4 regions of the Mizugakiibacter sp. genome follow, and region 4 is predicted to be linked to each of the others. Evidence: predicted binding sites of a transcription regulator. Region 4 holds the regulator's gene; each other region holds the start of a gene.
The links. The regulator FliA, encoded in region 4, starts transcription of late flagellar genes. The targets are predictions, from matches to a motif close to TAAAGTTTNNCNNNCNNNGGCCGATAA.

Region 1 (7,218 bases), on a different contig from region 4:
GGCGCCTTTCAGCGCGATGGCGACGACCTGTCGCAGCGAGGCCGAGTCGTCGACGATCATGATGGTCCTGGACATCGCGTACTCCGCCTCCTAGAAAAATGTGATTTCGTCGCCGGCCGCGATGGTGCTGCCGGCGTCGTGGTTGCGGTGCTCTTCATGCGTTGCGTAGGAGCTTTCCAGCTCCCGTCGCAGTTCGGACCAGTCGATGGCCATCAGGCGCCCGTGCGCGCGCCAGGCGTCGCCGCTCTTCTCCAGACAGGCGGGAAAAGCCTGGATGTTGTCGCGCACGTGACTCAGGATCTGGCTGGTGCGGTCCTGGAACTGCAGCAGCACCAGCGACTCGGCCACCTCGTCCTTGATGCCGATGCCGGTACTGCGCAAGATGCTCGCCGCTTTGGACAGGCTGCCGATCACTCGCCGGAAATCGTCCAGCACGCCGCCGATGGCGGCTTCCGCGTCGGTCACCGACGCAGCATCTTCCTCGGCGAACGTTTCCGCTGCCTGGAATGCGGCATGGATGGCGTCGCTGATGGTGGCGACCTTCTTGCCGATCTGGCGGCCGGTTTCGCCGGAAAGGTTGGAGAGCTTGCGCACCTCGTCCGCCACCACGGCGAATCCGCGTCCGGCCTCGCCGGCGTGCGCTGCTTCGATCGTTGCGTTGAGCGCCAGCAGGTTGGTCTGGTGGGCAATGCTGGCGACTGCGGCGGCCATCTCCTTCAATTGATCGATGAACTGCACGAGGTTGCCGACGCCGCCCAGCAGGTCGTCGCCGCGGCTCAGCGCGGTCCGCAACGAGCGGATCACCGATTGCAGGCTCGCCTCACTCCTGGCGAACACCGCCGTCAATCCCTGTGCGCTGTCCACCGATTGTGCGGACAGGTTCGAGGCGTCGACCGCCCTGCCAAGTTTTTCGACGATGCCGGAGAAGCGACCGGTCAATTCGACGATGGCGCGCTCGCTTTCGCTGCGGCCGGTCTCGATCTGCTTTACCCAGAGCGAAGTGATTTCCTGTTCGAGCGCGCCCAGCCCGTCGATGAAGTCCTCCACTTCGCGGCGGTGCCGGTTCTCGATGCGCGCCGGCGCGCTACGCCAGGCTATCGTCGCGCCCGCTCCGGTGCCGATGGCGACCAGCGCCATCGTCGCGAGGTCGGAGAGGTCGGGGCCGTCGGCGAGCGGCAGGGCCAACGCGATCAGCGCGAGCGCATGCGGGAGGTGGCGGTTCAAGTGCGCCCGATGGAAGTCCATGAGCGCCGACCGCAGGGCTTCCAGCTTCGGTCTTGTGCGAAGGTCCATATCCCTTGCTGCGTTCTTGTTCTTTTTTGTGAGTACGGGGCCCTGTTACGTCAAGACGGCATGCGGAGGCGCTGGCGCGGGCGGACCACCTGCGGAACGTCCACGCTGGGGGGCGGGCGCGGTTTGTGCGCGCGACCTGCGGCAGGCGGCCGTCGGGTTCGATCGCGTGATGCGCCGACTCGCATGCCTGGGGCTGCGACCCATCGCATCCATGCGTCTTGACCAGAGACATTTACATCTGTGTACAAAAGTACTTAACGGCAATGTGAGCATCACCTTTAGTTTTTTTTTCGGTTGCTCGATCGATCGCCTCGCTACGCTGAGCAGGCCCTCGCCGTGCGCCTTGCGGCTGAGGTGCGAACAGACATCGCGCACTCGTGCCCACGCGCGCAGATTGCGGGTGTGCGCCATCGGAATTCGACCCGGGTTTGCCACGGCGCCGTCGGGCCCGCCTTGGATATTTCCGGGCAGACCACCGCCGCGCACGGCGGCGGCATGGCACACCGGGATGACGCGAGCGCAACCAGCGGATGCCGCGGCGCCGACCTTCCAAATGCGCCTTTCGGCACATCGCAGCCGGCACGATGGCGGCTAACCTGCGCGGGTCCGCTTCGTTGCATTCGACAAGGGGTTCCGCATGTTCCAGCGTTCCATGGCCGCCGTGCTGGCGGCGTGCCTGACTGTCGGCGCGTTCGCGCCGGCGCCGTCCTTCGCCGCCGATGCGCCGGCGAAGGACGCCAAGGCGAGTCACGCCGACGACGGCATGGACCTGCCGCCGTTCCCGGCCGACAAGTCCGTGCAGCAGAGCGTGGAGATCGGCGGCAGGACGGTGCGCTACCAGGCCACCGTCGGCTCGCTGCCGGTGCGCGACGCGAAGGGCAAGGTGATCGCCGACGTGATGTACGTCGCCTACACCGTGCCCGGTCGCGACCGCCCGGTGACGTTCGCGCTGAACGGCGGGCCGGGTGCCTCGTCGGTGTACCTGAACCTCGGCGCGCTCGGGCCGAAGCACGTGCAGTTCGGCGCCGAAGGCGACAGCCCGTCGGACCCGGCCACGCTGCGCGACAACCCCGGCACCTGGCTCGATTTCACCGATCTCGTGTTCATCGACCCGGTCGGCACCGGCTTCAGCCGCGCGCGCGTGCCGGAAGACGAGGCGAAGAAGCAGTTCTACGCCACCGATGCCGACATCCACTACCTGTCGCGCGTGGTCTACGACTGGCTGGTGAAGAACGGGCGCATGACCTCGCGCAAGTACCTGGTCGGCGAAAGCTACGGCGGCTTCCGCGGTCCGCGCATCACGCACTACCTGCAGACGCGCCTCGGCGTGGCGATGAACGGCATGGTGCTGGTCTCGCCGTACCTCGATCCGGACGCTTCCAAGGACGGCGACCTGTCGCCGCTGCCGTGGATGCTGACCCTGCCCAGCATCGCCGCCGCCAACCTCGAGCGGCAGGGCAAGCTGACCGATGCGGCGATGGCCGACGTGATCGCCTACACGCGCGGCGACTACGTCACCGACCTGCTCAAGGGGCGCTCCGATCCGCAGGCGCTGGAGCGCATCGTCAAGCGCGTCACCGAACTCTCCGGCCTCGATCCGGCCTTCGTGCGCCGCTCCGGCGGGCGACTGGAGACACAGGCCTACCTGCGCGAGGTGTACCGTGCCGAGGGCAAGCTCGGCAGCCGCTACGATTCCAACGTGACCGCGTGGGATCCGTTCCCGTTCGACCCCGAGCAGCGCACCAACGACCCGATCCTCGACGGCATCATCGCGCCGACCACCACGGCGATGGTCGACTTCATCACCCGCACCGTCGGCTGGAAGTACGACGGCCGCTACAACGCGCTCAGCTACGAGGTGAACCGCCTGTGGAACCGCGAAGGTTCAGGACGCGGTTCGGTGCAGGAGTTGCGCCAGGCGGTGGCGATCGACCCCAAGCTGCAGGTGCTGATCGTGCACGGCTGGGGCGACCTGTCGTGCCCGTTCATGGCCTCCGTGCTGATCGTCGACCAGATGCCGGTGATGGGCGACGCCAGCCGCGTGCAGGTGAAGGAATATCCCGGCGGCCACATGTTCTACAGCCGCGGCACGAGCCAGGCCGCATTGCGCCGCGACGTGATGGCGGTGTACGCGAAGCACTGAACGCTTCGCCTTATCTCGCGCTGCGCGGCGGCGCGCTTTGGCTTTGCTTTCCCTCTCCCCGCTGGGGAGAGGGAGATGATCGCGCGGCGCATGCGGCAGCGCGTGCATTGCGTTGGCGAACAGCGGCCGTCCTGCGGACGGCACCCCTCGCGCCGATCCTCTATCCGGTGGCGAGAGAGCCCATGAACGCGGCGCCGTGGGCGGCGCCTAACGCCGCGCGTCCAGCCAGGCCGCGCGTTCTTCGCGGCAGTCGGCGCCGCCCATCGCGAACTCGCGGCACACGAGCGGGCGGTCGGCGTAGATCGTGCAGCGCATCGTGTCGCGGTCGAGGGCGATGCACCAGCCGTCCTCGAGCCGGGCCATCACCTGCATGCCGTGCGCGTCGACGTCGATGTATGCATCGGGCACGGCGTCATCGGGCTGCAGCACGACCTTGAGCCGGCAGCAGCAGGCCTGGCAGGTGTCGCAGCGGACGGCAGCGGAATCGGCGGAGGGGTGGGCCATGGCCGGGCATTCTCCCACGCGCATGGCCGCGCGTCCGCGCCGCACGCCGCGGTCCTGACGGATAATGCGCGCTTTCCGCCGCCCCGCGACTGCGCATGCGCGTCAACAAGTACATCAGCGAAACCGGCCTGTGTTCGCGCCGCGAGGCGGACGAGCTGCTCGCCGCCGGGCGGGTGACGATCAACGGCGCGCGCGCCGAGGTCGGCGCGAAGGCGCTGGAAGGCGACGAGGTCCGCGTCGACGGCGAGATCGTGCGCCTGAAGGCGGCGCCGCGCGGCGCGCGCCGCCATGTCTACATCGCGCTGAACAAGCCGATCGGCATCACCTGCACCACCGACACCGGCGTGCCGGGCAACATCGTCGATTTCGTCGACCACCAGCAGCGCATCTTCCCGGTCGGGCGCCTCGACAAGGATTCCGAAGGGCTGATCCTGCTGACCAGCAACGGCGATATCGTCAACGAGATCCTGCGCTCGGAGAACGCGCACGAGAAGGAGTACCTGGTCGGCGTGAACAAGCCGGTCAGCGAGGGCTTCCTCGCCGGCATGGCGCGCGGCGTGCGCGTCCACGGCCAGATGACCAAGCCATGCCGCACCGCGCGCATCGCCAAGTTCGGCTTCCGCATCGTGCTGACCCAGGGCCTGAACCGGCAGATCCGGCTGATGGCGGCGGCGTTCGGCTATCGGGTCACGCAATTGCGGCGCGTGCGCATCATCAACGTGAAGCTCGGCAACCTGCGCATCGGCCAATGGCGCAACCTGACCGATGCCGAGCTGAAGGGGCTGCTGCCCGAACGCACCCAGTGGTAGGCGCGCGGCGGGTTCCGCGGCGCGCCGGTCGATGCGGCCGCGGCGGTCCGCCGCGGAGGCCGCTCAGTCCGCGTGCGGGGCGGGCGGCACGGCGCCGGGCGCGGATTCCGGCGCGGCATCCGCGCCGCCGCCCGCGTTGCGCGCAGCCTTCTTCTGGCGCTTTTCGTCCTGCTTTTTCTTCTTGGCCAGATCGCGCTGGCGCTTCTCGAATGAATAGTTGGTTTTCGCCATCATCGTCCCTCGGAAAGGGCGCATTGTAGCGAAGAAGCGTCGCGCAGCCGAAACGCCGCAGCGGAGCGCGTCGCGCGCGATGAACCGCGTGCAAGATGCGGAAAACCCGCGGCGCCGCCTTGCGCGGCGCCGTGTCGAGGCGGGGTCAGGCCGGCGTGAACGACTTGGCCGCCTTCTTTTCGTGCTTGGCCGCCCGCTTCTCCTTCATCGTGCGGGTCGGTTTCTTCTTCGTGTCCTTCTTCTGGTTCATGCCCTTGCTCATGGCGCTTTCCTCTGTGGAGTACGGCCGTTCCGTACGGTGGGCCGCACTCAGTATGCGCCTTGCCGGGCACGGGAGGTGCAGCCGCCCGGCGCCGCGATACGCGCGCCGCCGCCGTTTTTGCGATCATGGCGCATGACTGACTTCGCTTCGTTGCCCCTGGGGGCGCCCCTGCTGCAGGGCGTCGATGCGCTCGGCCATGCGCGCATGACGCCGGTGCAGGCACACAGCCTGCCGCCGATGCTGGAGGGACGCGACGTGATCGCGCAGGCGCGCACCGGCAGCGGCAAGACCGTGGCGTTCGGGCTCGGCCTGCTGGCGCGGCTCGATCCCGCCACGATCCGCCTGCAGGCGCTGGTGCTGTGCCCCACGCGCGAGCTGGCCGACCAGGTGAGCAAGGCGATCCGCCGGCTCGCCGCATTCATCCCCAACGTCAAGCTGCTGACCCTGTGCGGCGGCATGCCGCTCGGCCCGCAGCTGGCCTCGCTGGTGCACGATCCGCACATCGTCGTCGGCACGCCGGGGCGCGTGCAGGAACTGCTGCGCAAGGGTGCGCTGCACGCGGGCGGGGTCAAGGTGCTGGTGCTGGACGAGGCCGACCGCATGCTCGACATGGGCTTCGAGGAGGCGGTCGCCGAGATCGCCGGCAAGATGCCCAAACACCACCAGACCCTGCTGTTCTCGGCGACCTATCCCGAGGCGATCCGCGAGATCAGCGCGAAATTCCAGCACGACCCGGTCGAGGTGATCGTCGACACCGCGCACGCCGAGGGCGCCATCGAGCAGCGCTTCTACGAAGTCGAGCCGGCACGCAAGCTCGACGCGCTGGCCGCGCTGCTGGCCGCGCACCGGCCCGAGTCCGCACTGGTGTTCTGCAACACCCGACGCGATACCGAAGAGGTCGCCGCGGACCTCGACCGCCGCGGCTTCTCCGCGCTGGCGCTGCACGGCGAGCTCGACCAGCGCGAACGCGACGAGGTGCTGGTGCGCTTCGCCAACCGCAGTTGCGCGGTGCTGGTCGCGACCGACGTCGCCGCGCGCGGCCTCGACATCAAGGAGCTGCCCGCGGTGATCGCGTTCGACGTGGCCAGCGATCCCGAGGCGTACGTGCACCGCATCGGCCGCACCGGGCGTGCCGGCCGGCAGGGGCTTGCGCTCAGCCTGTGCACGCCGCGCGAACGCCCGCGCGTCGCGGCCATCGAGGAACGCCAGGGGGCGCCGGTGGCGTGGGGCACGCTCAAGCTGTCCGCGCCGAAGGGCAAGACGCTGACGCTGGCGCCGATGGCGACCCTGGTGATCGACGGCGGTCGCCGCGACAAGATGCGCCCGGGCGACATCCTCGGCGCGCTGACCGGCGAGGCCGGCCTCGCCGCCGAGGCGGTCGGCAAGATCGACGTGTTCGCCACCCGCGCCTACGTGGCGATCCGGCGCGAGCTGGCCGACAAGGCGCTGCGGCGCCTGCGCGAGGGCAGGATCAAGGGCCGCAGCTTCCGCGTCCGCGCGCTGGGCTGATCGACCGGCGCCGCCGCAGCGCGCGGTGCGGCGGCCCGCTACACTCGGTTCCCGCAGCAGGGCGCAGGAGCATGCGACGGTGAGCGCGTCCGCCATCACGATCCGGTCCGGCGAACTGGTCGCGCTGCGGCTGTTCGACATCGCCTATGCGATCGACCTCGCCCGCGCCGAGGCGCTGTGGGCCGCGCACGTCGGCGGCGCCAGCAGCCGCACCCGCCTGAGCAGCGCGCCGCCCAAGGCGCTCGCCTTCGGCGTGCCGCCGCTGCGCCTGGTGCTGGAGCCGGTGGCGCTGCGGCTGGGCGAAGCCGAGGTGAGCGCGCAGGTCACCGCGCGCCTGTACGACTTCGGCGTCGCCGCGCTGGCCGTGCGCGTCGCCGTCGCCGACGCGTCGTGGAGCGAATTCGCCGCGCGCTTCAACGCGCTCGACCGCGCCGTGGGGCCGGGTGCGCCGCCGGCGTTCTGGGACG
Region 2 (3,004 bases), on a different contig from region 4:
TGCTCGCGCGCGCCGCGCGCCAACTGGTTGGCCTGCGAGGCGTTCTCCGCGTTCTGCCGCACCGTCGCGGTCATCTCCTCCATCGACGAGGCGGTTTCCTCCAGCGAGCTGGCCTGCTCCTGCGTGCGCTGCGACAAGTCGTCGTTGCCCTGCGCGATCTGCTTCGCCGCCGTCGATACCGACTCCGAGCCGCTGCGCACGTCGGTGACGATCTCGGTCAGGCGCATGTCCATGTCGTGCAACGCGGCGCGCAGTTGCCCGAGCTCGTCGTGCGAGACGATCTTGATGGCGTTGTGGAGGCGGCCGTCGGCGATGGCCTTGGCGATCGAGGTCGCCTCGACCAGGCGCGTGGTCACCGAGCGGATGAACAGGCCGTCGAAGATCAGCGACAGCAGCAGGCCGGCCAGGATCACCACGATGGTGGTGTTGCGCGCCGACGCGCTCTGCGCGGCCGCGGCGCCGAACTTGGCCTCGCCGTCCTTGACGTGCAGGTCGAGCAGGGTGGAGACGTCGGCCTGCACCGGCGCGAACGCCGGCATCACCTTCATCTGGATCATTGCCTGGGCGCGGTCGAAGTCGCCCTCCTTCAGCGAGGCGGCCGCGTCGTCCATGCCGGCGAGCAGCATCTCGCGGTCCTGCTCGAACAGCTTGGCCTGCTTGCGCTGCGCCTCGGTGAGCGCGGATTTCTGGTACTGCGCCCACAACTGCTTGATCTCGGCCTCGCGGCTTTCGATCAGCGGCAGGCTGGCCTCGACCTGCGACGCCTGGTGCGCCTGCACGGCGCGCTGCAGCTCGGTCCAGTTGGCGTTGATGTCGTTGAGGATGCGCCCGACCAGCGTGGCCGGCACCAGCGCGTCGCGGTAGAGGTTGCCGGTCGCGTCGCTGGCGCGCTGCATGCCGAGCACGCCGGCGCCGCCGACCAGCGCCAGGAAGAAGAGCACCAAAGCCAGGCGCACCAGCATGCGCAGCTTCAGCGTGTAGTTGAAGTGGAACCGCGGAAGTTTCATGGTGGGATCCCGATCGTGGTGCGGCAAAGGCCGGCGTTGCAGTCACTGCATCGGCAGCGGGCGCGCAAGCTTGAGCGGGTCCGCGCCGAGGCGGCGCACGTCCGCGCCCCGGCCGGCGACCGCGGCCGGTCCGGTGCGCCTGCCTCCGCAGTCAGGCCGCCTCGGGCTCGGCGGCGGCCTTGACCATCGCCCAGTCGTCGTGGCCGAGCAGGCGCTCGACGTCGAGCAGCATGACCATGCGCTCGCCGACCGCGACCAGGCCCTTGAGGTATTCGGTGTCGACCGCGGCGCCGAAGTCGGGCACCGGCTTGATCTCGTCGACGCGCACGTCGAGCACGTCGGACACCGCGTCCACCACCATGCCGAAGTGGCGGCCGTTCAGCGCCACCACGATGGTCACCGTGGTGGCGGTGTATTCCTCGCGCGGCAGGCCGAAGCGCAGGCGCAGGTCCATGATCGGCACGATCGCGCCGCGCAGGTTGAGCACGCCGAGGATGAAGTCCGGCGCCTGCGGCACGCGCGTGACCCTGGACCAGCCGCGGATCTCGCGCACCGCCAGGATGTCGACGCCGTACTCCTCGCCCGCCAGGTTGAACGTGAGGGACTGTGCGCCGGCCTGCCCGAACTGGGCGCCGTCGCGTGTGGAGATCTCGCTCATGCTGCGCACCTTCGTCGTCCGTGCCCGCTGCGGCGGGCGCTCCTGCCCGTGGAATCGGCCGGCGCCGGCAAAGCTTGAGCCCCGCCGGCCGGCCGATCGGAAGGCCCCGCCGGACGCGGTGGGCGCAGCGTGCGGGTCAGGCGGCGACGCGCGTCTTGCAGTGCGCGAGGCGCACCAGGCCGGGCACGTCGGCGATCAGCGCGACCGAGCCGTCGCCGGTGACGGTCGCGCCGGAGATGCCGCCGACGCGGCGGTAGTGCGCTTCCAGCGACTTGATCACCGCCTGCTGCTGGCCGAGCAGCGCGTCGACCAGCAGGCCGACGCGGCGGCCCTCGCCCTCGACCACCACGACGATGCCGCGCGTGGCGTCGGTGATCGCGTCGCGGCAGCCGAACAGCGCGTGCAGGCGCACGATCGGCAGGTAGCCTTCGCGGAAGCGGAACACCTCGCCCTCGCTGCCGATGCGGTTGATCTGCTCGCGCTTCAACTGCATCGATTCGATGATCGACACCAGCGGGATGATGTAGCGCTCGTCGCCGACCTGCGCGGTCAGGCCGTCGATGATGGCGAGCGTCAGCGGCAGCACGATGGTGAAGGTGGAGCCGCGCCCCGGCCGGCTGGCGACCGTGACCGCGCCGCCGAGGTCGTTGACGTTGCGCCTGACTACGTCCATGCCGACGCCGCGGCCGGACAGGTCGGTGGTGGTGGCGGCGGTGGAGAAGCCCGGCTGGAAGATCAGCTCGGCGACCGCGGCGTCGTCCGGCTGGTCGGCGGCGCCGATCAGGCCGCGCTCACGCGCCTTGCGCACGATCGCTTCGCGGTCCAGACCGGCGCCGTCGTCGCTGACCTCGACGACGATGTTGCCGCCGAGGTGGTAGGCGTTCAGGCGCAGCGTGCCCGTGTCCGGCTTGCCGGCGGCGCGGCGCCGCTCGGGCGGCTCGAGGCCGTGGTCGATCGCGTTGCGCACCAGGTGCACCAGCGGATCGCCGATCTTCTCCAGCACCGTCTTGTCCAGCTCGGTCTGCTCGCCGTGCAGTTCCAGGTGCACCTGCTTGCCGAGCTTGCGCTCGAGGTCGTGCACCAGCCGCGGGAAGCGGTTGAACACCGTGCTGATCGGCAGCATGCGGATGCGCATCACGCTCTCCTGCAGCTCGCGCGTGTTGCGTTCGAGCTGCGCCAGGCCGGCGCGCAGCGTGTCCAGCATCGACGGCTCGAAGTGCTCGCCGACCTGGCCCAGCATCGACTGCGTGATCACCAGTTCGCCGACCATGTTGATCAGCGCATCGACCTTCTCGATGCCGACGCGGATCGAGGCGGTGTCGCCGGCGTGCGCCTCGCC
Region 3 (7,218 bases), on a different contig from region 4:
ACCTGCTCGGCCCAGTCGATCGCCGACAGGTAGGCGTTGGCCAGGCGCTCGGCGTGCGCGCCGGCGTCGGCGAGGCGGTCCCATTCGGCGCGCTCGCAGGCCAGCGCCTCGTCCAGCAGCGGCGCGAACGGACCCTCGCCGCGCTGCACCGCCGCGCGCACTTCCTCGGGCAGCGGCAGTTTCTCGAGCAGCGTGTCCATCGGTGCGTTCATCAGCGCGTCCAGCAGCGAGAACAGGCCGACCGTGAAGGCCATTTCCTGGCGCTCGCGCGGCATGCGCGCGGCGAGCTGCTCGCACATGCGCGCGCGCACCAGCGCGGTCTTCAGCAGCTCCGCCGGGCGGTCCTCCAGGCCGGCCAGCGCCAGCATGCGCACCCAGCCGCGCACGCGGCCGAGGCCGAGGTAGACGATCGCGTGCAGGATCGACTTCACCTTGATCGGCAGCGCGAAGTAGGCCGAGTTGACCAGGCGCAGCAGCTTGTAGCTGAGCACGGCGTCGTTGCGGATCACCGCGTCCAGCTCGTCCGGGCCGGTGTCGGGGTTCTCGATCGCCGCCAGCAGGCGCATCACGTTCAGGCGGTTCTCGCCGAAGGTGGCCTCGGCGACGTTCTCCGGGCGCAGCAGGTAGTAGCCCTGGAAATAGTCGAAGCCGAGCGCGAGGCAGCGCTCGTACTGCTCGCGCGTCTGCACCTTCTCGGCGACCAGCTTGAGCGGGTAGCGGCGCAGCCGCTGCACCATCGCCGCCAGGCCGTCCGCGTCGTGGGCCAGCACGTCCAGCTTGACCAGTTGCGCCAGCCCCAGCAGCGCCTCGACCTCGGCGCCGCCGTCGCCGAAGGTGAAGTCGTCCAGCGCGATGGTGTAGCCGCGCCCGGCCAGCGTGCGCACCGCCTCGATCAGCTCGGCGTCGAGCTTCTCGCCTTCGAGGATCTCCAGCCCGACCTGCTTGCCGGAACTCGGCAGGTGCTGGTGGTTGAGCAGCAGGTTGCGGGTCAGGTTGACGAAGGCGAGGCTGTCGCCGACCAGCCGCTTGATGCCGAAGTCGACGAACGCATGCAGCAGCACGCGCGCGGTCGCGGCGTCGCGATTGGTGATGCGCGCCTGCTGGTCGTCGGCCTGCGCGCGGAACAGCAGCTCGTAGCCGAACAGCCGCTGCTCACGGTCGAGGATCGGCTGGCGCGCGACCAGCATGGCGGGCGCGGCGGGCGTGGCGGTGGCGGCGTTCGGTTGCGGCATGGCGGCGATCTTCCGTGGCGGAATTCATGGTGGGGCCTGGCGGCGCGCGCGCAGCAGGCGGCGTTGCAGCAACGCGGTGAAGCGGCCGACCAGGCGCTGCTGCTCGTGGCTGAGCCCGGCGAAGCTGCCGCCGATGCTGCACGCGCCCGGCATCGCCGGATCGGTGCGCACGCTGCGGATCTCCAGCATCGCTTCCAGCACGCCGACCGGCAGCTCGATGGTGCAGCGCAGGCAGTCGCCGGGCGTGGGCGCGTCGGCGGCGCGCATGCGCAGCGCGACGCCTTCGGTCGAGATGTCGACCAGGCTGGCGGCACGCTGCGCCGCCGCTTCGTCGGCGTGCAGTTGCGCGCCGATCACGTAGGCGGCGGGCACGCGCGTGCGGTAGGCGCGGCGGCGCTGGCGATAGTCGAGTTCGCGCGGCAGCGCGAGGCGGTATGCGGCGGCGGCGGCATCGACCGCGTCGATGCGGGTGCGGAAGCGCAGCTCGATGCCGCCCAATCGGGTCGCCACGTGCAGCGCCAGGCCCGGCACCGCGCGCCGGTGGCCGGCGGCGGGGTACAGCGCGTCGGCGATCAGTTGCCCGCGCTCGCGGTCGAGGCCCAGCAGCAGGCTGCCGTAGGGCGCGCCGGCTTCCGGAAGGAACACCGACAACGGCGTGCGTTCGGCGATGAGCCTCATGAGCAGCGCCTGGATCTCGTGGCCGGCGGTAATCACGTTCGGCGGCGTCCGTACGGCCCGGCCGCGTCAGGCCTTGGCGATGGAGTGCGGCCTCCGCGCGACGGCGCCGGCGCCGCGCGGGCCGTACAGGCCGGCGTCGGCGGATTCGCCGGTCAGCAGGTGCAGCGCCTGGCGCACCTGGCGCAGCTTGACGTCCACCACCGCGCCGTTGTTCTGGTTCAGCTCGCGGCAGCGCGCCAGCAGCGCCAGCGCCTGCTGCCAGCGCGCCAGCGTGGCCGGATCGCGGGCCAGCCCGCTCTGCATCGCGGCCAGGCCGAAGCCGCCGCTGATCTGCGCGGCGAGGTGCACGCGTTCGGCCTCGAGCATTTCGAGCTGGCGCACGTGGGCGTCCTTGGCCGCGCCGGCCGCGTCCAGCGCGGCGTCGTCGCCGGCGAGCAACGCGTCGCGCTCGCACTCGAGCTCGGCGAGCAGCCGCTCGGCGGTGCTGGCGATCTCGCCGACCACCAGCGCAAGCGTGCGCGTCAGCTCGTCGGACAGGTCCATCTCAGGACTTCCCGCCGATCTGGCGCTCCAGCGCCAGCAGCTTGTCGGCGATGCGGCTCGAATCGGCCTGGTAGCCGCCGTCGGCCAGCGCCTGGCGCAGGCGTTCGACGCGTGCGGCGTCCACCGGCGCGGCATCCGCGCGGGGCCGTTCGGCCTGGTGCAGGGCGCGCGCCGAGTCGGTCAACTGCACGCTGTCGGCGCCGGGCCGGGCGGCGTCCGTGCCGGCGGCGGAACCCGCGGCGGCGTTGCCGCCGAGGCGGCCGTCGCGCGGCTGCGGCTGCAGGGGCAGCCGTGGGGCAATCTTGTTGTCCATGCGAATGGGCCTTCCGCCAGTTTCAACCTGTTGCACGATGTATCGGCCTGCCGCGGGAAAACTTTAGGGCCCGCCGCACGCCCCCTCAGGGCAGCGCCGCGACCGTGCCGGCCGCCTGCACCACGCCCTGCACGATGCGTCCGGAGCCGGCGTTGCGCACGCGCACCTGCGCGCCTTCGCCGCCGTTCTCCAGCGCGGTTCCGCTGCTGCGCACCGCCAGCGCGCCGGCGCCGGCCAGCAGGGTGACCTGGTCGCCGCGACGCACCAGCGTCGGCGCGGCCAGCGCGGCCGGGCTCAGCACCGCCCCGGCGCGCAGCGGCCGCAGCAATTGACGTCCGGCCAGCGCGGCCGGATCGGTAAGGTAGCCGTAGCCGAGCTGCGCGACGTCGCGCTGTTCGGCGCGCACGTCCGCGGCGGCGACGGTTTCGCCGCGCGCCAGCGCGCGCGCGCCGACCAGCACTTCGCGATAGACGTGCACCTCGACCGGCACGAACAGCCGCCATGCGCGCGGTCCCGGGCAGCGCACCGCGACGCTGGCGCGCGTGCCGGCGATGCGGTCGCCCGGCAGCTCGGCCTGCAGCGGCGCGGCGCAGGCGGCCAGGCGCAGGCGCGCGTCCAGCGCGGCGGCGCGCACGACGACGCGGCCGCCGGCGGGCGCGACATGCGCGCGCACGTAGGCTTCCGCCGCGCGCTGCAGGCTGTCCAGCGGCTGGATGCCGTCGGCGGCCTGCGCCGCGACGGCGCCCGCCGCGAGCGGCAGCGCCAGCGCGAGGCGGCCGCACAGGTTCACGCCGCCGCTCCCGCGGCCAGCGTGGCCAGGCTCTGGCTGATGCGTTCGAGGTCGCCGTCGAGTTCGTGCAGCGCGCCGCGCGCCTCGCCGGCGCGGCCGTCGGCGATCAGGCCGGCCAGCTCCGCGCTGCGCGTGGCGTAGCGGCGGCCGGCGTCGGCCAGCGTTTCCAGCGCGGGATGCGGCCCGCGCGCGCGCGCCAGCCGCTCGATCCAGCGCGCGATCTGCTGGCCGGGCTGGTCGGTTTCCAGCCAGCGCAGATCGAGCGTGTCGGGGTCCTGCGCGGCCAGCTCCAGCGCATAGCGCAGGCCCTGGCTGGCTTCGCGGATCGCGTGGCTGACGGTGGCGGCGTCGGCGGCGCCGTCCGCGCCGAGCCGCGCGACGTTGAGACGGTGCGCCAGCAGCGCGCTGCGGATCAGCGCCTCGGCCTGGCGGCGCGCCTCGTCGAGCCGGCGCGCCAGCGCGCCCAGGGATTCCGCCGCGCCCTCGGCATGCCGGCGCACGCCGTCCGCGGCATCGGCGGCGGCGGCCATCCGCGCCGCGCCGTCGGCGGACGCGGCGCCGGCCTCGGTCAGCGCGGCGGCGGCTTCGGCGGCGGTCGCGCCGGCCTGGTCGAGCCGGCGCAGGCCGTCGTCGACGGCCTGGTCGAGCTGGCCGGAGAATTCGCTCATGGTGGTGGTGACCGCCTCGATCTCGGCAGTCGCCTGCGCGGTCTTCTCGGCGAGTTGCTTGACCTCGTCGGCGACCACGGCGAAGCCGCGCCCGGCGTCGCCGGCGCGCGCCGCCTCGATCGCCGCGTTCAGCGCGACCAGGTTGGTCTGGTGCGCGATCTCCTGCACGCTGGCGGTGAGCCGGCGGATCTCGCCGGAGAAATCGGCGAACTGCGCGTGCGCCTGGCTCATGCCGGACAGCGCGCTGCGCAGCAGGCGATGCTGGCCGTCCAGGCCGGACACCGCTTCGGCGCCGCGCGCGATGCCGGTGCGCACGCGCGCGCCGGCGGCGTCGGCCTCGCGCGCACCGGCGGCGATGCCGGCGGCGGCGGCCGTCAAATTGCCGACGCCCTGGCGGCAGCCGTCGAAGCCCGCGCCCAGTTCGCCCAGCTCGCGCGCCAGCACGCGCGCGCCGTTCAGCGCGATGCCCTGTTGTTCCAGCGCACGCGCGCCATGCAGCACGGCCGTGCCCGCCTGCGGCGCGCCTTCCGCCAGCGCGGCCAGCGCCGGCGCCAGCGCGCGCGCGGCGGCCGGATGGCGTCGCGTCAGCGCGGCGAGGCGCTCGCGATCGCCGGCGGCGGCAGCGGCGGCGAGGGCGTGGACGTGCTGGCTGAACAGGAGGGTCATCGGTGCGCTCGTGATGGCAGGGGGTTCGGCATACAGATCGCGCCGAAGCGTCGAAACTTGAGGAAGCAAGACGTGTGCCATTGGGGATGGAGTGGGGAGCGGGGGTGGAGAATGGAAACGGCGCGTCGCAAATCGATGGCATGCGTGGCGAAGGACGCGACGGGCGCATCTGCGTTGTCCCACGCCGGCCTCCCTCAAGCTCCCGCCCCGCCGCGCCGATAACCGTGCATCCGCCACGGAACGCATGCGAATGGCCACTGCCCTGCTGGACAGCGTCGACCGCTTCACCCGCCTCGCCGGGCACAACCGCACGGCGATGCTGCTGTTCCGCCTCGACGGCGGCTCGCGCTTCGCGATCAACGTGTTCAAGGTGCGCGAGGTGTTGCGCTGCCCGCCGCTGGCACGCCTGCCGACCATGCACGAGCTGGTCGCCGGCGCGGTCGACTACCGCGGGCGCACGCTGCCGGTGATCGACCTGATCCGCGCGATGAACTATCCGCCGCTGCAGGATCCGGCCGAGGCGCACCTGATCGTCAGCGAGTTCAGCCGCTCGGTGCAGGCGTTCCTGGTACGCGACGTCGAGCGCATCGTGCACTGCGACGGCGCCGACATGGAGACGCCGGGCCACGGCCTCGGCTACGGCGCGCGGGTCAGCGCGGTGACGCGCATCGACGGTGCACTGGTGGCGGTGGTCGACGTCGAGCAGATCCTCGCCGAGGTCAACGGCGCGCAGGCCGAGGTGTCGTCGCGGTTGCGCAACGCCGCGCAGCGCGCCGAGGCGCAGCCGCGGCGCGTGCTGGTGGCCGACGACTCCGCGGTCGCGCGCCGCCAGTTGGTCGAGGTGCTGAAGCAGATGGAGATCGAGTGCGTGGTCGCGCACGACGGCCGCGAGGCGCTGGCGATGCTGCGCGAGCAGGCCGCGCTTGCGCCCGAGGAACGCGTCGCGCTGGTGATTTCCGACATCGAGATGCCGGCGCTGGACGGCTACGCGCTGACCCGCGCGATCCGCGAGGACGCCGCGCTGGCGCCGCTGAAGGTGGTGCTGCACTCCTCGCTGAGCGGCGGCTTCAACGAGGCGATGGTGCGCGACGTCGGCGCCGACCGCTTCGTCGCCAAGTTCCAGCCCGACCTGCTGGCCGCGAGCGTGCTGGAGCTGCTGGCGCAGGTGCGCGCGCAGCGGGGCTGATCCGCGGGTATTCGCCGGCGCGACGGTTTTCCGTCGCCGCCGCGGTCGCGGCCTGCCGCCGGCACCGGCAAGAACTTGCCGCATGTCGCGCATCGCCTTGCGCGGCGCGGCCTGCAGCCCGCGTCGCCGCTACCTGCGGACGCAGTGGCACGCTCCTTGCTGCCGGCAGCCCGTCGATCCCACGAACGGGAGCGGGCGATGAGCAACGGCAACGATCCACTATTCGGCATCCACACGCAGGCCTTGAGCCTGTGGCAGCGGCGCGCGGAAGTGCTCGCGTCGAACCTGGCCAATGCCGACACGCCGGGCTACCTCGCGCGCGACGTCGATTTCCGCAGCGCGCTGGCGGCGCAGTCCGGCGATGCGGCCGGCGACGTGCGCCTGGCGCTCACCGAACCCGGCCACCCTGCCGCGGCCGGCAGCGATCCCGCCACCGGCGCCGCGCTGAAGTACCGCGTGCCGCTGCAGCCGTCGATGGACGGCAACACCGTCGATCCGCAGATGGAGCAGGCCGCGTACGCCGAAAACAGCGTGCGCTACCAGGCCAGCCTCACCTTCATCACCGCGCAGATCCGCATGCTGCGCACCGCCATCACCGGAGGTGGCTGAGCATGTCCCTGTTCCGCATCTTCGACACCGCCGCCAGCGGCATGGCCGCGCAGTCGGTGCGCCTCAACACCACCGCGTCCAACCTGGCCAACGCCGACAGCGTCGGCTCCAGCCCGGACACGGTCTACCGCGCGCGCGAGCCGGTGTTCGCGGCGATCCAGCGCGGCCTCGGCCGCGACGCCGAGGCGAGCGGCGTGCGCGTGCTCGGCGTCACCGAGAGCCAGGCGCCGGTCGGCAGCCGCTACGAGCCGGGCAATCCGCTGGCCGACGCCGACGGCAAGGTCTACACGCCGAACGTCAACCCGGTCGACGAGCTGGTCAACATGATTTCCGCCTCGCGCGCCTACCAGAACGACGTCGAGGTGATGAACAACGCCAAGCAACTGGCGCTGAAAACCCTCGACCTCGGCAAGTGAGGAAGTCCACGTGACCGACATGAACGCGATCGGCAACTCGCTCAACACGGCGATGGCGACATCGTCCGGCTCGGGTTCGCGCGACCAGCTCGGACAGAGCGATTTCCTCAAGCTGAT
Region 4 (3,841 bases):
GAATCGCAGCTTTCCAGCCTGGCCTGGAACGACCTCGGCCGGCGCAAGCCGCTGTCGGCGCGCATGCTGCGCGAGCTGTCGCGGCTCGGCATCGACGCCGACGTCGCCGGCAGCATCGTCGGCGAGCTGCCCGAGCAGATGTCGCCGGAGCAGGCGCGCTACCTGCCGCTCGGCCTGCTGTCGCGCAGGGTGCCGGTCAACGCGCACGACTTCCTCGACGACGGCGGCGCGATCGCGCTGCTCGGCGCCACCGGCGTCGGCAAGACCACCACGCTGGCCAAGCTGGCGGCGCGCTACGTGATGCGCCACGGACTGAAGGGCGTGGCGCTGGTCACCACCGACGATTTCCGCATCGGCGCCGAGGAGCAGTTGTTCCACTACGGGCGCCTGCTCGGCGTGCCGGTGTACAGCGCCGGCGAGCCGGCCGCGCTGCGCGCGCTGATGGAGCGCCTCGCCGACCAGCGCCTGGTGCTGATCGACACCCCGGGCATGGCCTGCCGCGACGCGCGCGTCGCCGCGCTGATGCAGGGCCTGCGCGAGACGCGCGTGCCGGTGCGCAACACGCTGGTGCTGGCCGCGAACGCGCAGGCGGCGGCGCTGGACGAGGCCGTGCGCGCCTACGCGCCGTTCGCGCCGGCCGGCTGCATCCTGACCAAGCTCGACGAGGCGCCGGCGCTGGGCGGCGCGCTGTCGGCGGTGATCCGCCACCGCCTCGCCATCGACTACACCACCGACGGCCAGCGCGTGCCCGAGGACATCGCGCGCGCCGACGCGCACCGCCTGGTGTGCCGCGCGGTCAAGGCGCACGCGCCGGCGGCGCAGCTCGACGATCTCGTCATGGCCGAGCGCTTCGGCCGCGTCGCCGTCGCGTTCGCGTAAGGAGCGCCGCATGCACGCCGCATCCGCATTCGCCGCAACGCCCCACGGCGCCGGCTCGTACCACGAGGGTTCCATGTCAGGGAAGCTGATGAATCAGGCCGTCGGGCTGGCGCGGCTGGCGCAGCGCCGGCCGGTCAAGGTGATCGCGGTCACCAGCGGCAAGGGCGGGGTCGGCAAGACCAGCGTGTCGGTGAACCTGGCGATGACGCTGGCGATGGCGGGCCGCGAGACGCTGCTGCTGGACGCCGACCTCGGCCTCGCCAACGTCGACGTGATGCTGGGCCTGCAGCCGGGCCGCAACCTGAGCCACCTGCTGGCCGGCGACTGCGGCATCGAGGACCTGGTGCTGGACGCGCCGCACGGGCTGAAGGTGATCCCGGCGACCTCCGGCACGCGGCGCATGGCCGAGCTCGGCACCGCCGAGCACGCCGGGCTGATCCGCGCCTTCGCCGACTACGCGCGGCCGCTGGACGTGATGGTGGTGGACACCGCCGCCGGCATCGCCGAGAGCGTGACCCTGTTCAGCCGCGCCGCGCAGGAAGTGGTGGTGGTGGTGTGCGACGAGCCGGCCTCGATCACCGACGCCTACGCGCTGATCAAGGTGCTCAGCCGCGACTTCGGCGTCGAGCGCTTCCGCGTGGTCGCCAACATGGTGCGCGACGCCGCGCACGGCCGCCAACTGCACGAAAAGATCCTGCGCGTCACCGACCGCTTCCTGCAGGTGGCGCTGGACTACGTCGGCGCGGTGCCCGACGACGACCACCTGCGCCGCGCGATCCGCCGCCAGCGCGCGGTGGTCGACGCCTTCCCCGGCAGCCGCGCCGCGGTGGCGCTCAAGAATCTGGCGATGGCGGCCGATAAGTGGGACGTGGCGGCGGGAAGCCGCGGCCACCTGGAGTTCTTCGTGGAGCGCCTGGCCGGCGTGCCGGCAGCGCTGGGGGCATGACGATGAACGCCAGCGCGGAATACCTGGAGGTCCAGCGCATCTCGGCCGACGAGCTGGTGCGAAAACATGCGCCGCTGGTCAGGCGCATCGCCTACCACCTGATGGGGCGGCTGCCGCCCAGCGTGGAGGTCGGCGACCTGATCCAGGCGGGCATGATCGGCCTGCTCGAGGCGGCGCGGAACTATGCGCCGTCGCGTTCGGCGAACTTCGAGACCTACGCGGGGATACGCATCCGCGGGGCGATGCTCGACGAGTTGCGCAAGACCGACTGGACGCCGCGCTCCGTGCACCGCAAGGCGCGCGAAGTGGCGGAGGCGGTACGCCAGCTGGAAGGCGAGACCGGGCGCGACGCCGACGAAACGGAAGTGGCGCGCCGGCTCGGCATCACGCTGGACGAGTACCACCAGGTGCTGCGCGACGCCGCCAGTTGCCGCCTGCTCAGCCTGTCCGGCAGCGGCGACGAGGATGGCAGCGGGATCGACGTCGCCGACGAGGGCGGCGCCGGCCCGGCGCAGGCGCTGGAGGCGGGGGCCATGCAGGCGGCACTCGCCGAGGCGATCGACGGCTTGCCGGAGCGGGAGAAGCTGGTGATGTCGCTGTACTACGACGAGGAGCTGAACCTGAAGGAGATCGGCGAGGTGCTCGGCGTGACCGAATCGCGCGTCTGCCAGATCCACGGCCAGGCGCTGGTGCGCCTGCGCGCGCGCATGGCCGACTGGCGCGAACGGCGCTGACACGGATTACGCCTCCCCCTGCCTGCGGGGGAGGCCGGGAGGGGGTAGCTCACCCGCGAGGAGCGACCCCTCCCCGGCCCTCTCCTGCCGGACAGGGGAGGGAGCACGAAGACACGAGAGCGGAGGCGAGCTTGGACCGGAACATGAAGATCCTCGTGGTGGACGACTTCTCCACTATGCGGCGCATCATCAAGAACCTCCTGCAGGAGCTCGGCTTCGGCAACATCCAGGAAGCCGACGACGGCGCGACCGCGCTGCCGATGCTCAAGAGCGGGCAGTTCGACTTCGTGGTCACCGACTGGAACATGCCGGGCATGACCGGCATCGCGCTGCTCAAGGCGATCCGCGCCGAGCCGGCGCTGAAGGCGCTGCCGGTGCTGATGGTGACCGCCGAGAACACCCGCGAACAGATCATCGAGGCCGCGCAGAACGGCGTGAACGGCTACATCGTCAAGCCGTTCACCGCGGTCACGCTGAAGGAAAAGCTGGAAAAGATCTTCGAACGACTGGCGACGGCGAGCTGAAGGGGATGCGCATGGACACCACCACCGGAGCGCCGCAGCTGCCGGCCGCAGCCTTGCCTGCGGAACTGAAGGAACTGCTCGGCGCCAGCGACCCGGGCAGCTTCGAGCAGGCGCTGGACGCCTTGATCCGGCGCCGCGAGCACGCGCTGTTCCACGCGCTCGGCAAGCTCGCGCGCGAACTGCACGAGGCGGTCAAGCATCTCGCCAGCGACGTCGAGACGGGCGGCCTCGCCGCGCAGGCGCTGCCCGAAGCGCGGCGCCGCCTCGGCGAGGCGATGAGCATGAGCGAACAGGCCGCGCACGCCAGCCTCGACGTGACCGAACGGCTGATGCCGGAAGCGGTGCGGCTGGAAGAGGCGGCGGGCACGCTGATGATGCGCTGCGACGGCCTGGCCGGCGACCCGCTGGCCGACGACGCCGGCGCGCTGGCGCGGCAGGCGGCGATCTTCGCCGACGCCTGCCGGGAAGGTTTGCGCGAGATGACCGTGGCGCAGTCCTGGCAGGACCTGACCGGCCAGCGCATGCAACAGATCGGCGGGTTCATGGAGCGCGCCGAGCACGTGCTGCTGGAACTGGTGCGGCTGGCCGGCGCGCTGGCCGGCACGTCGCCGCCGCCGATCGCGGCGACGCCGGGCGCGACCGCCTCCACCCAGGACCAGGTCGACCGCCTGCTGGCCGAGTTCGGCTTCTGACGCCATGGCGCAGGCGCCGGACACGAGCATCCTCGCCGATTTCCTGGTCGAAGCCGGGGAACTGCT

Region 1: ABFC67_RS11540 (methyl-accepting chemotaxis protein) is a predicted target of FliA. The motif match lies at 1,548-1,574, and genes of this name have one in related genera.
Region 2: ABFC67_RS11490 (chemotaxis protein CheW) is a predicted target of FliA. The motif match lies at 1,717-1,743, and genes of this name have one in related genera.
Region 3: ABFC67_RS12965 (chemotaxis protein) is a predicted target of FliA. The motif match lies at 5,086-5,112, and genes of this name have one in related genera.

What each region holds. Positions count from the first base shown of each region.
Region 1 covers NZ_JBDKSX010000108.1:2,834-10,051, reverse strand. The annotation lists gene ABFC67_RS11545 (response regulator) at 1-75, opposite strand, end outside; gene ABFC67_RS11540 (methyl-accepting chemotaxis protein) at 91-1,293, opposite strand; gene ABFC67_RS11535 (peptidase S10) at 1,946-3,436, shown strand; gene ABFC67_RS11530 (YkgJ family cysteine cluster protein) at 3,644-3,940, opposite strand; gene ABFC67_RS11525 (pseudouridine synthase) at 4,030-4,749, shown strand; gene ABFC67_RS11520 (hypothetical protein) at 4,813-4,980, opposite strand; gene dbpA (ATP-dependent RNA helicase DbpA) at 5,375-6,751, shown strand; gene ABFC67_RS11510 (hypothetical protein) at 6,831-7,218, shown strand, end outside.
Region 2 covers NZ_JBDKSX010000107.1:6-3,009, reverse strand. The annotation lists partial or broken gene ABFC67_RS11495 (methyl-accepting chemotaxis protein) at 1-1,007, opposite strand, end outside; gene ABFC67_RS11490 (chemotaxis protein CheW) at 1,159-1,665, opposite strand; partial or broken gene ABFC67_RS11485 (chemotaxis protein CheA) at 1,802-3,004, opposite strand, start outside.
Region 3 covers NZ_JBDKSX010000121.1:14,407-21,624, reverse strand. The annotation lists gene ABFC67_RS12995 (HDOD domain-containing protein) at 1-1,232, opposite strand, end outside; gene ABFC67_RS12990 (flagellar regulator YcgR PilZN domain-containing protein) at 1,257-1,946, opposite strand; gene flgN (flagellar export chaperone FlgN) at 1,977-2,453, opposite strand; gene flgM (flagellar biosynthesis anti-sigma factor FlgM) at 2,455-2,766, opposite strand; gene flgA (flagellar basal body P-ring formation chaperone FlgA) at 2,852-3,556, opposite strand; gene ABFC67_RS12970 (methyl-accepting chemotaxis protein) at 3,553-4,890, opposite strand; gene ABFC67_RS12965 (chemotaxis protein) at 5,141-6,076, shown strand; gene flgB (flagellar basal body rod protein FlgB) at 6,275-6,685, shown strand; gene flgC (flagellar basal body rod protein FlgC) at 6,688-7,101, shown strand; gene ABFC67_RS12950 (flagellar hook assembly protein FlgD) at 7,121-7,218, shown strand, end outside.
Region 4 covers NZ_JBDKSX010000088.1:321-4,161, reverse strand. The annotation lists partial or broken gene flhF (flagellar biosynthesis protein FlhF) at 1-879, shown strand, start outside; gene ABFC67_RS09325 (MinD/ParA family protein) at 968-1,825, shown strand; gene ABFC67_RS09320 (RNA polymerase sigma factor FliA) at 1,828-2,559, shown strand; gene cheY (chemotaxis response regulator CheY) at 2,691-3,083, shown strand; gene ABFC67_RS09310 (protein phosphatase CheZ) at 3,095-3,775, shown strand; partial or broken gene ABFC67_RS09305 (Hpt domain-containing protein) at 3,780-3,841, shown strand, end outside.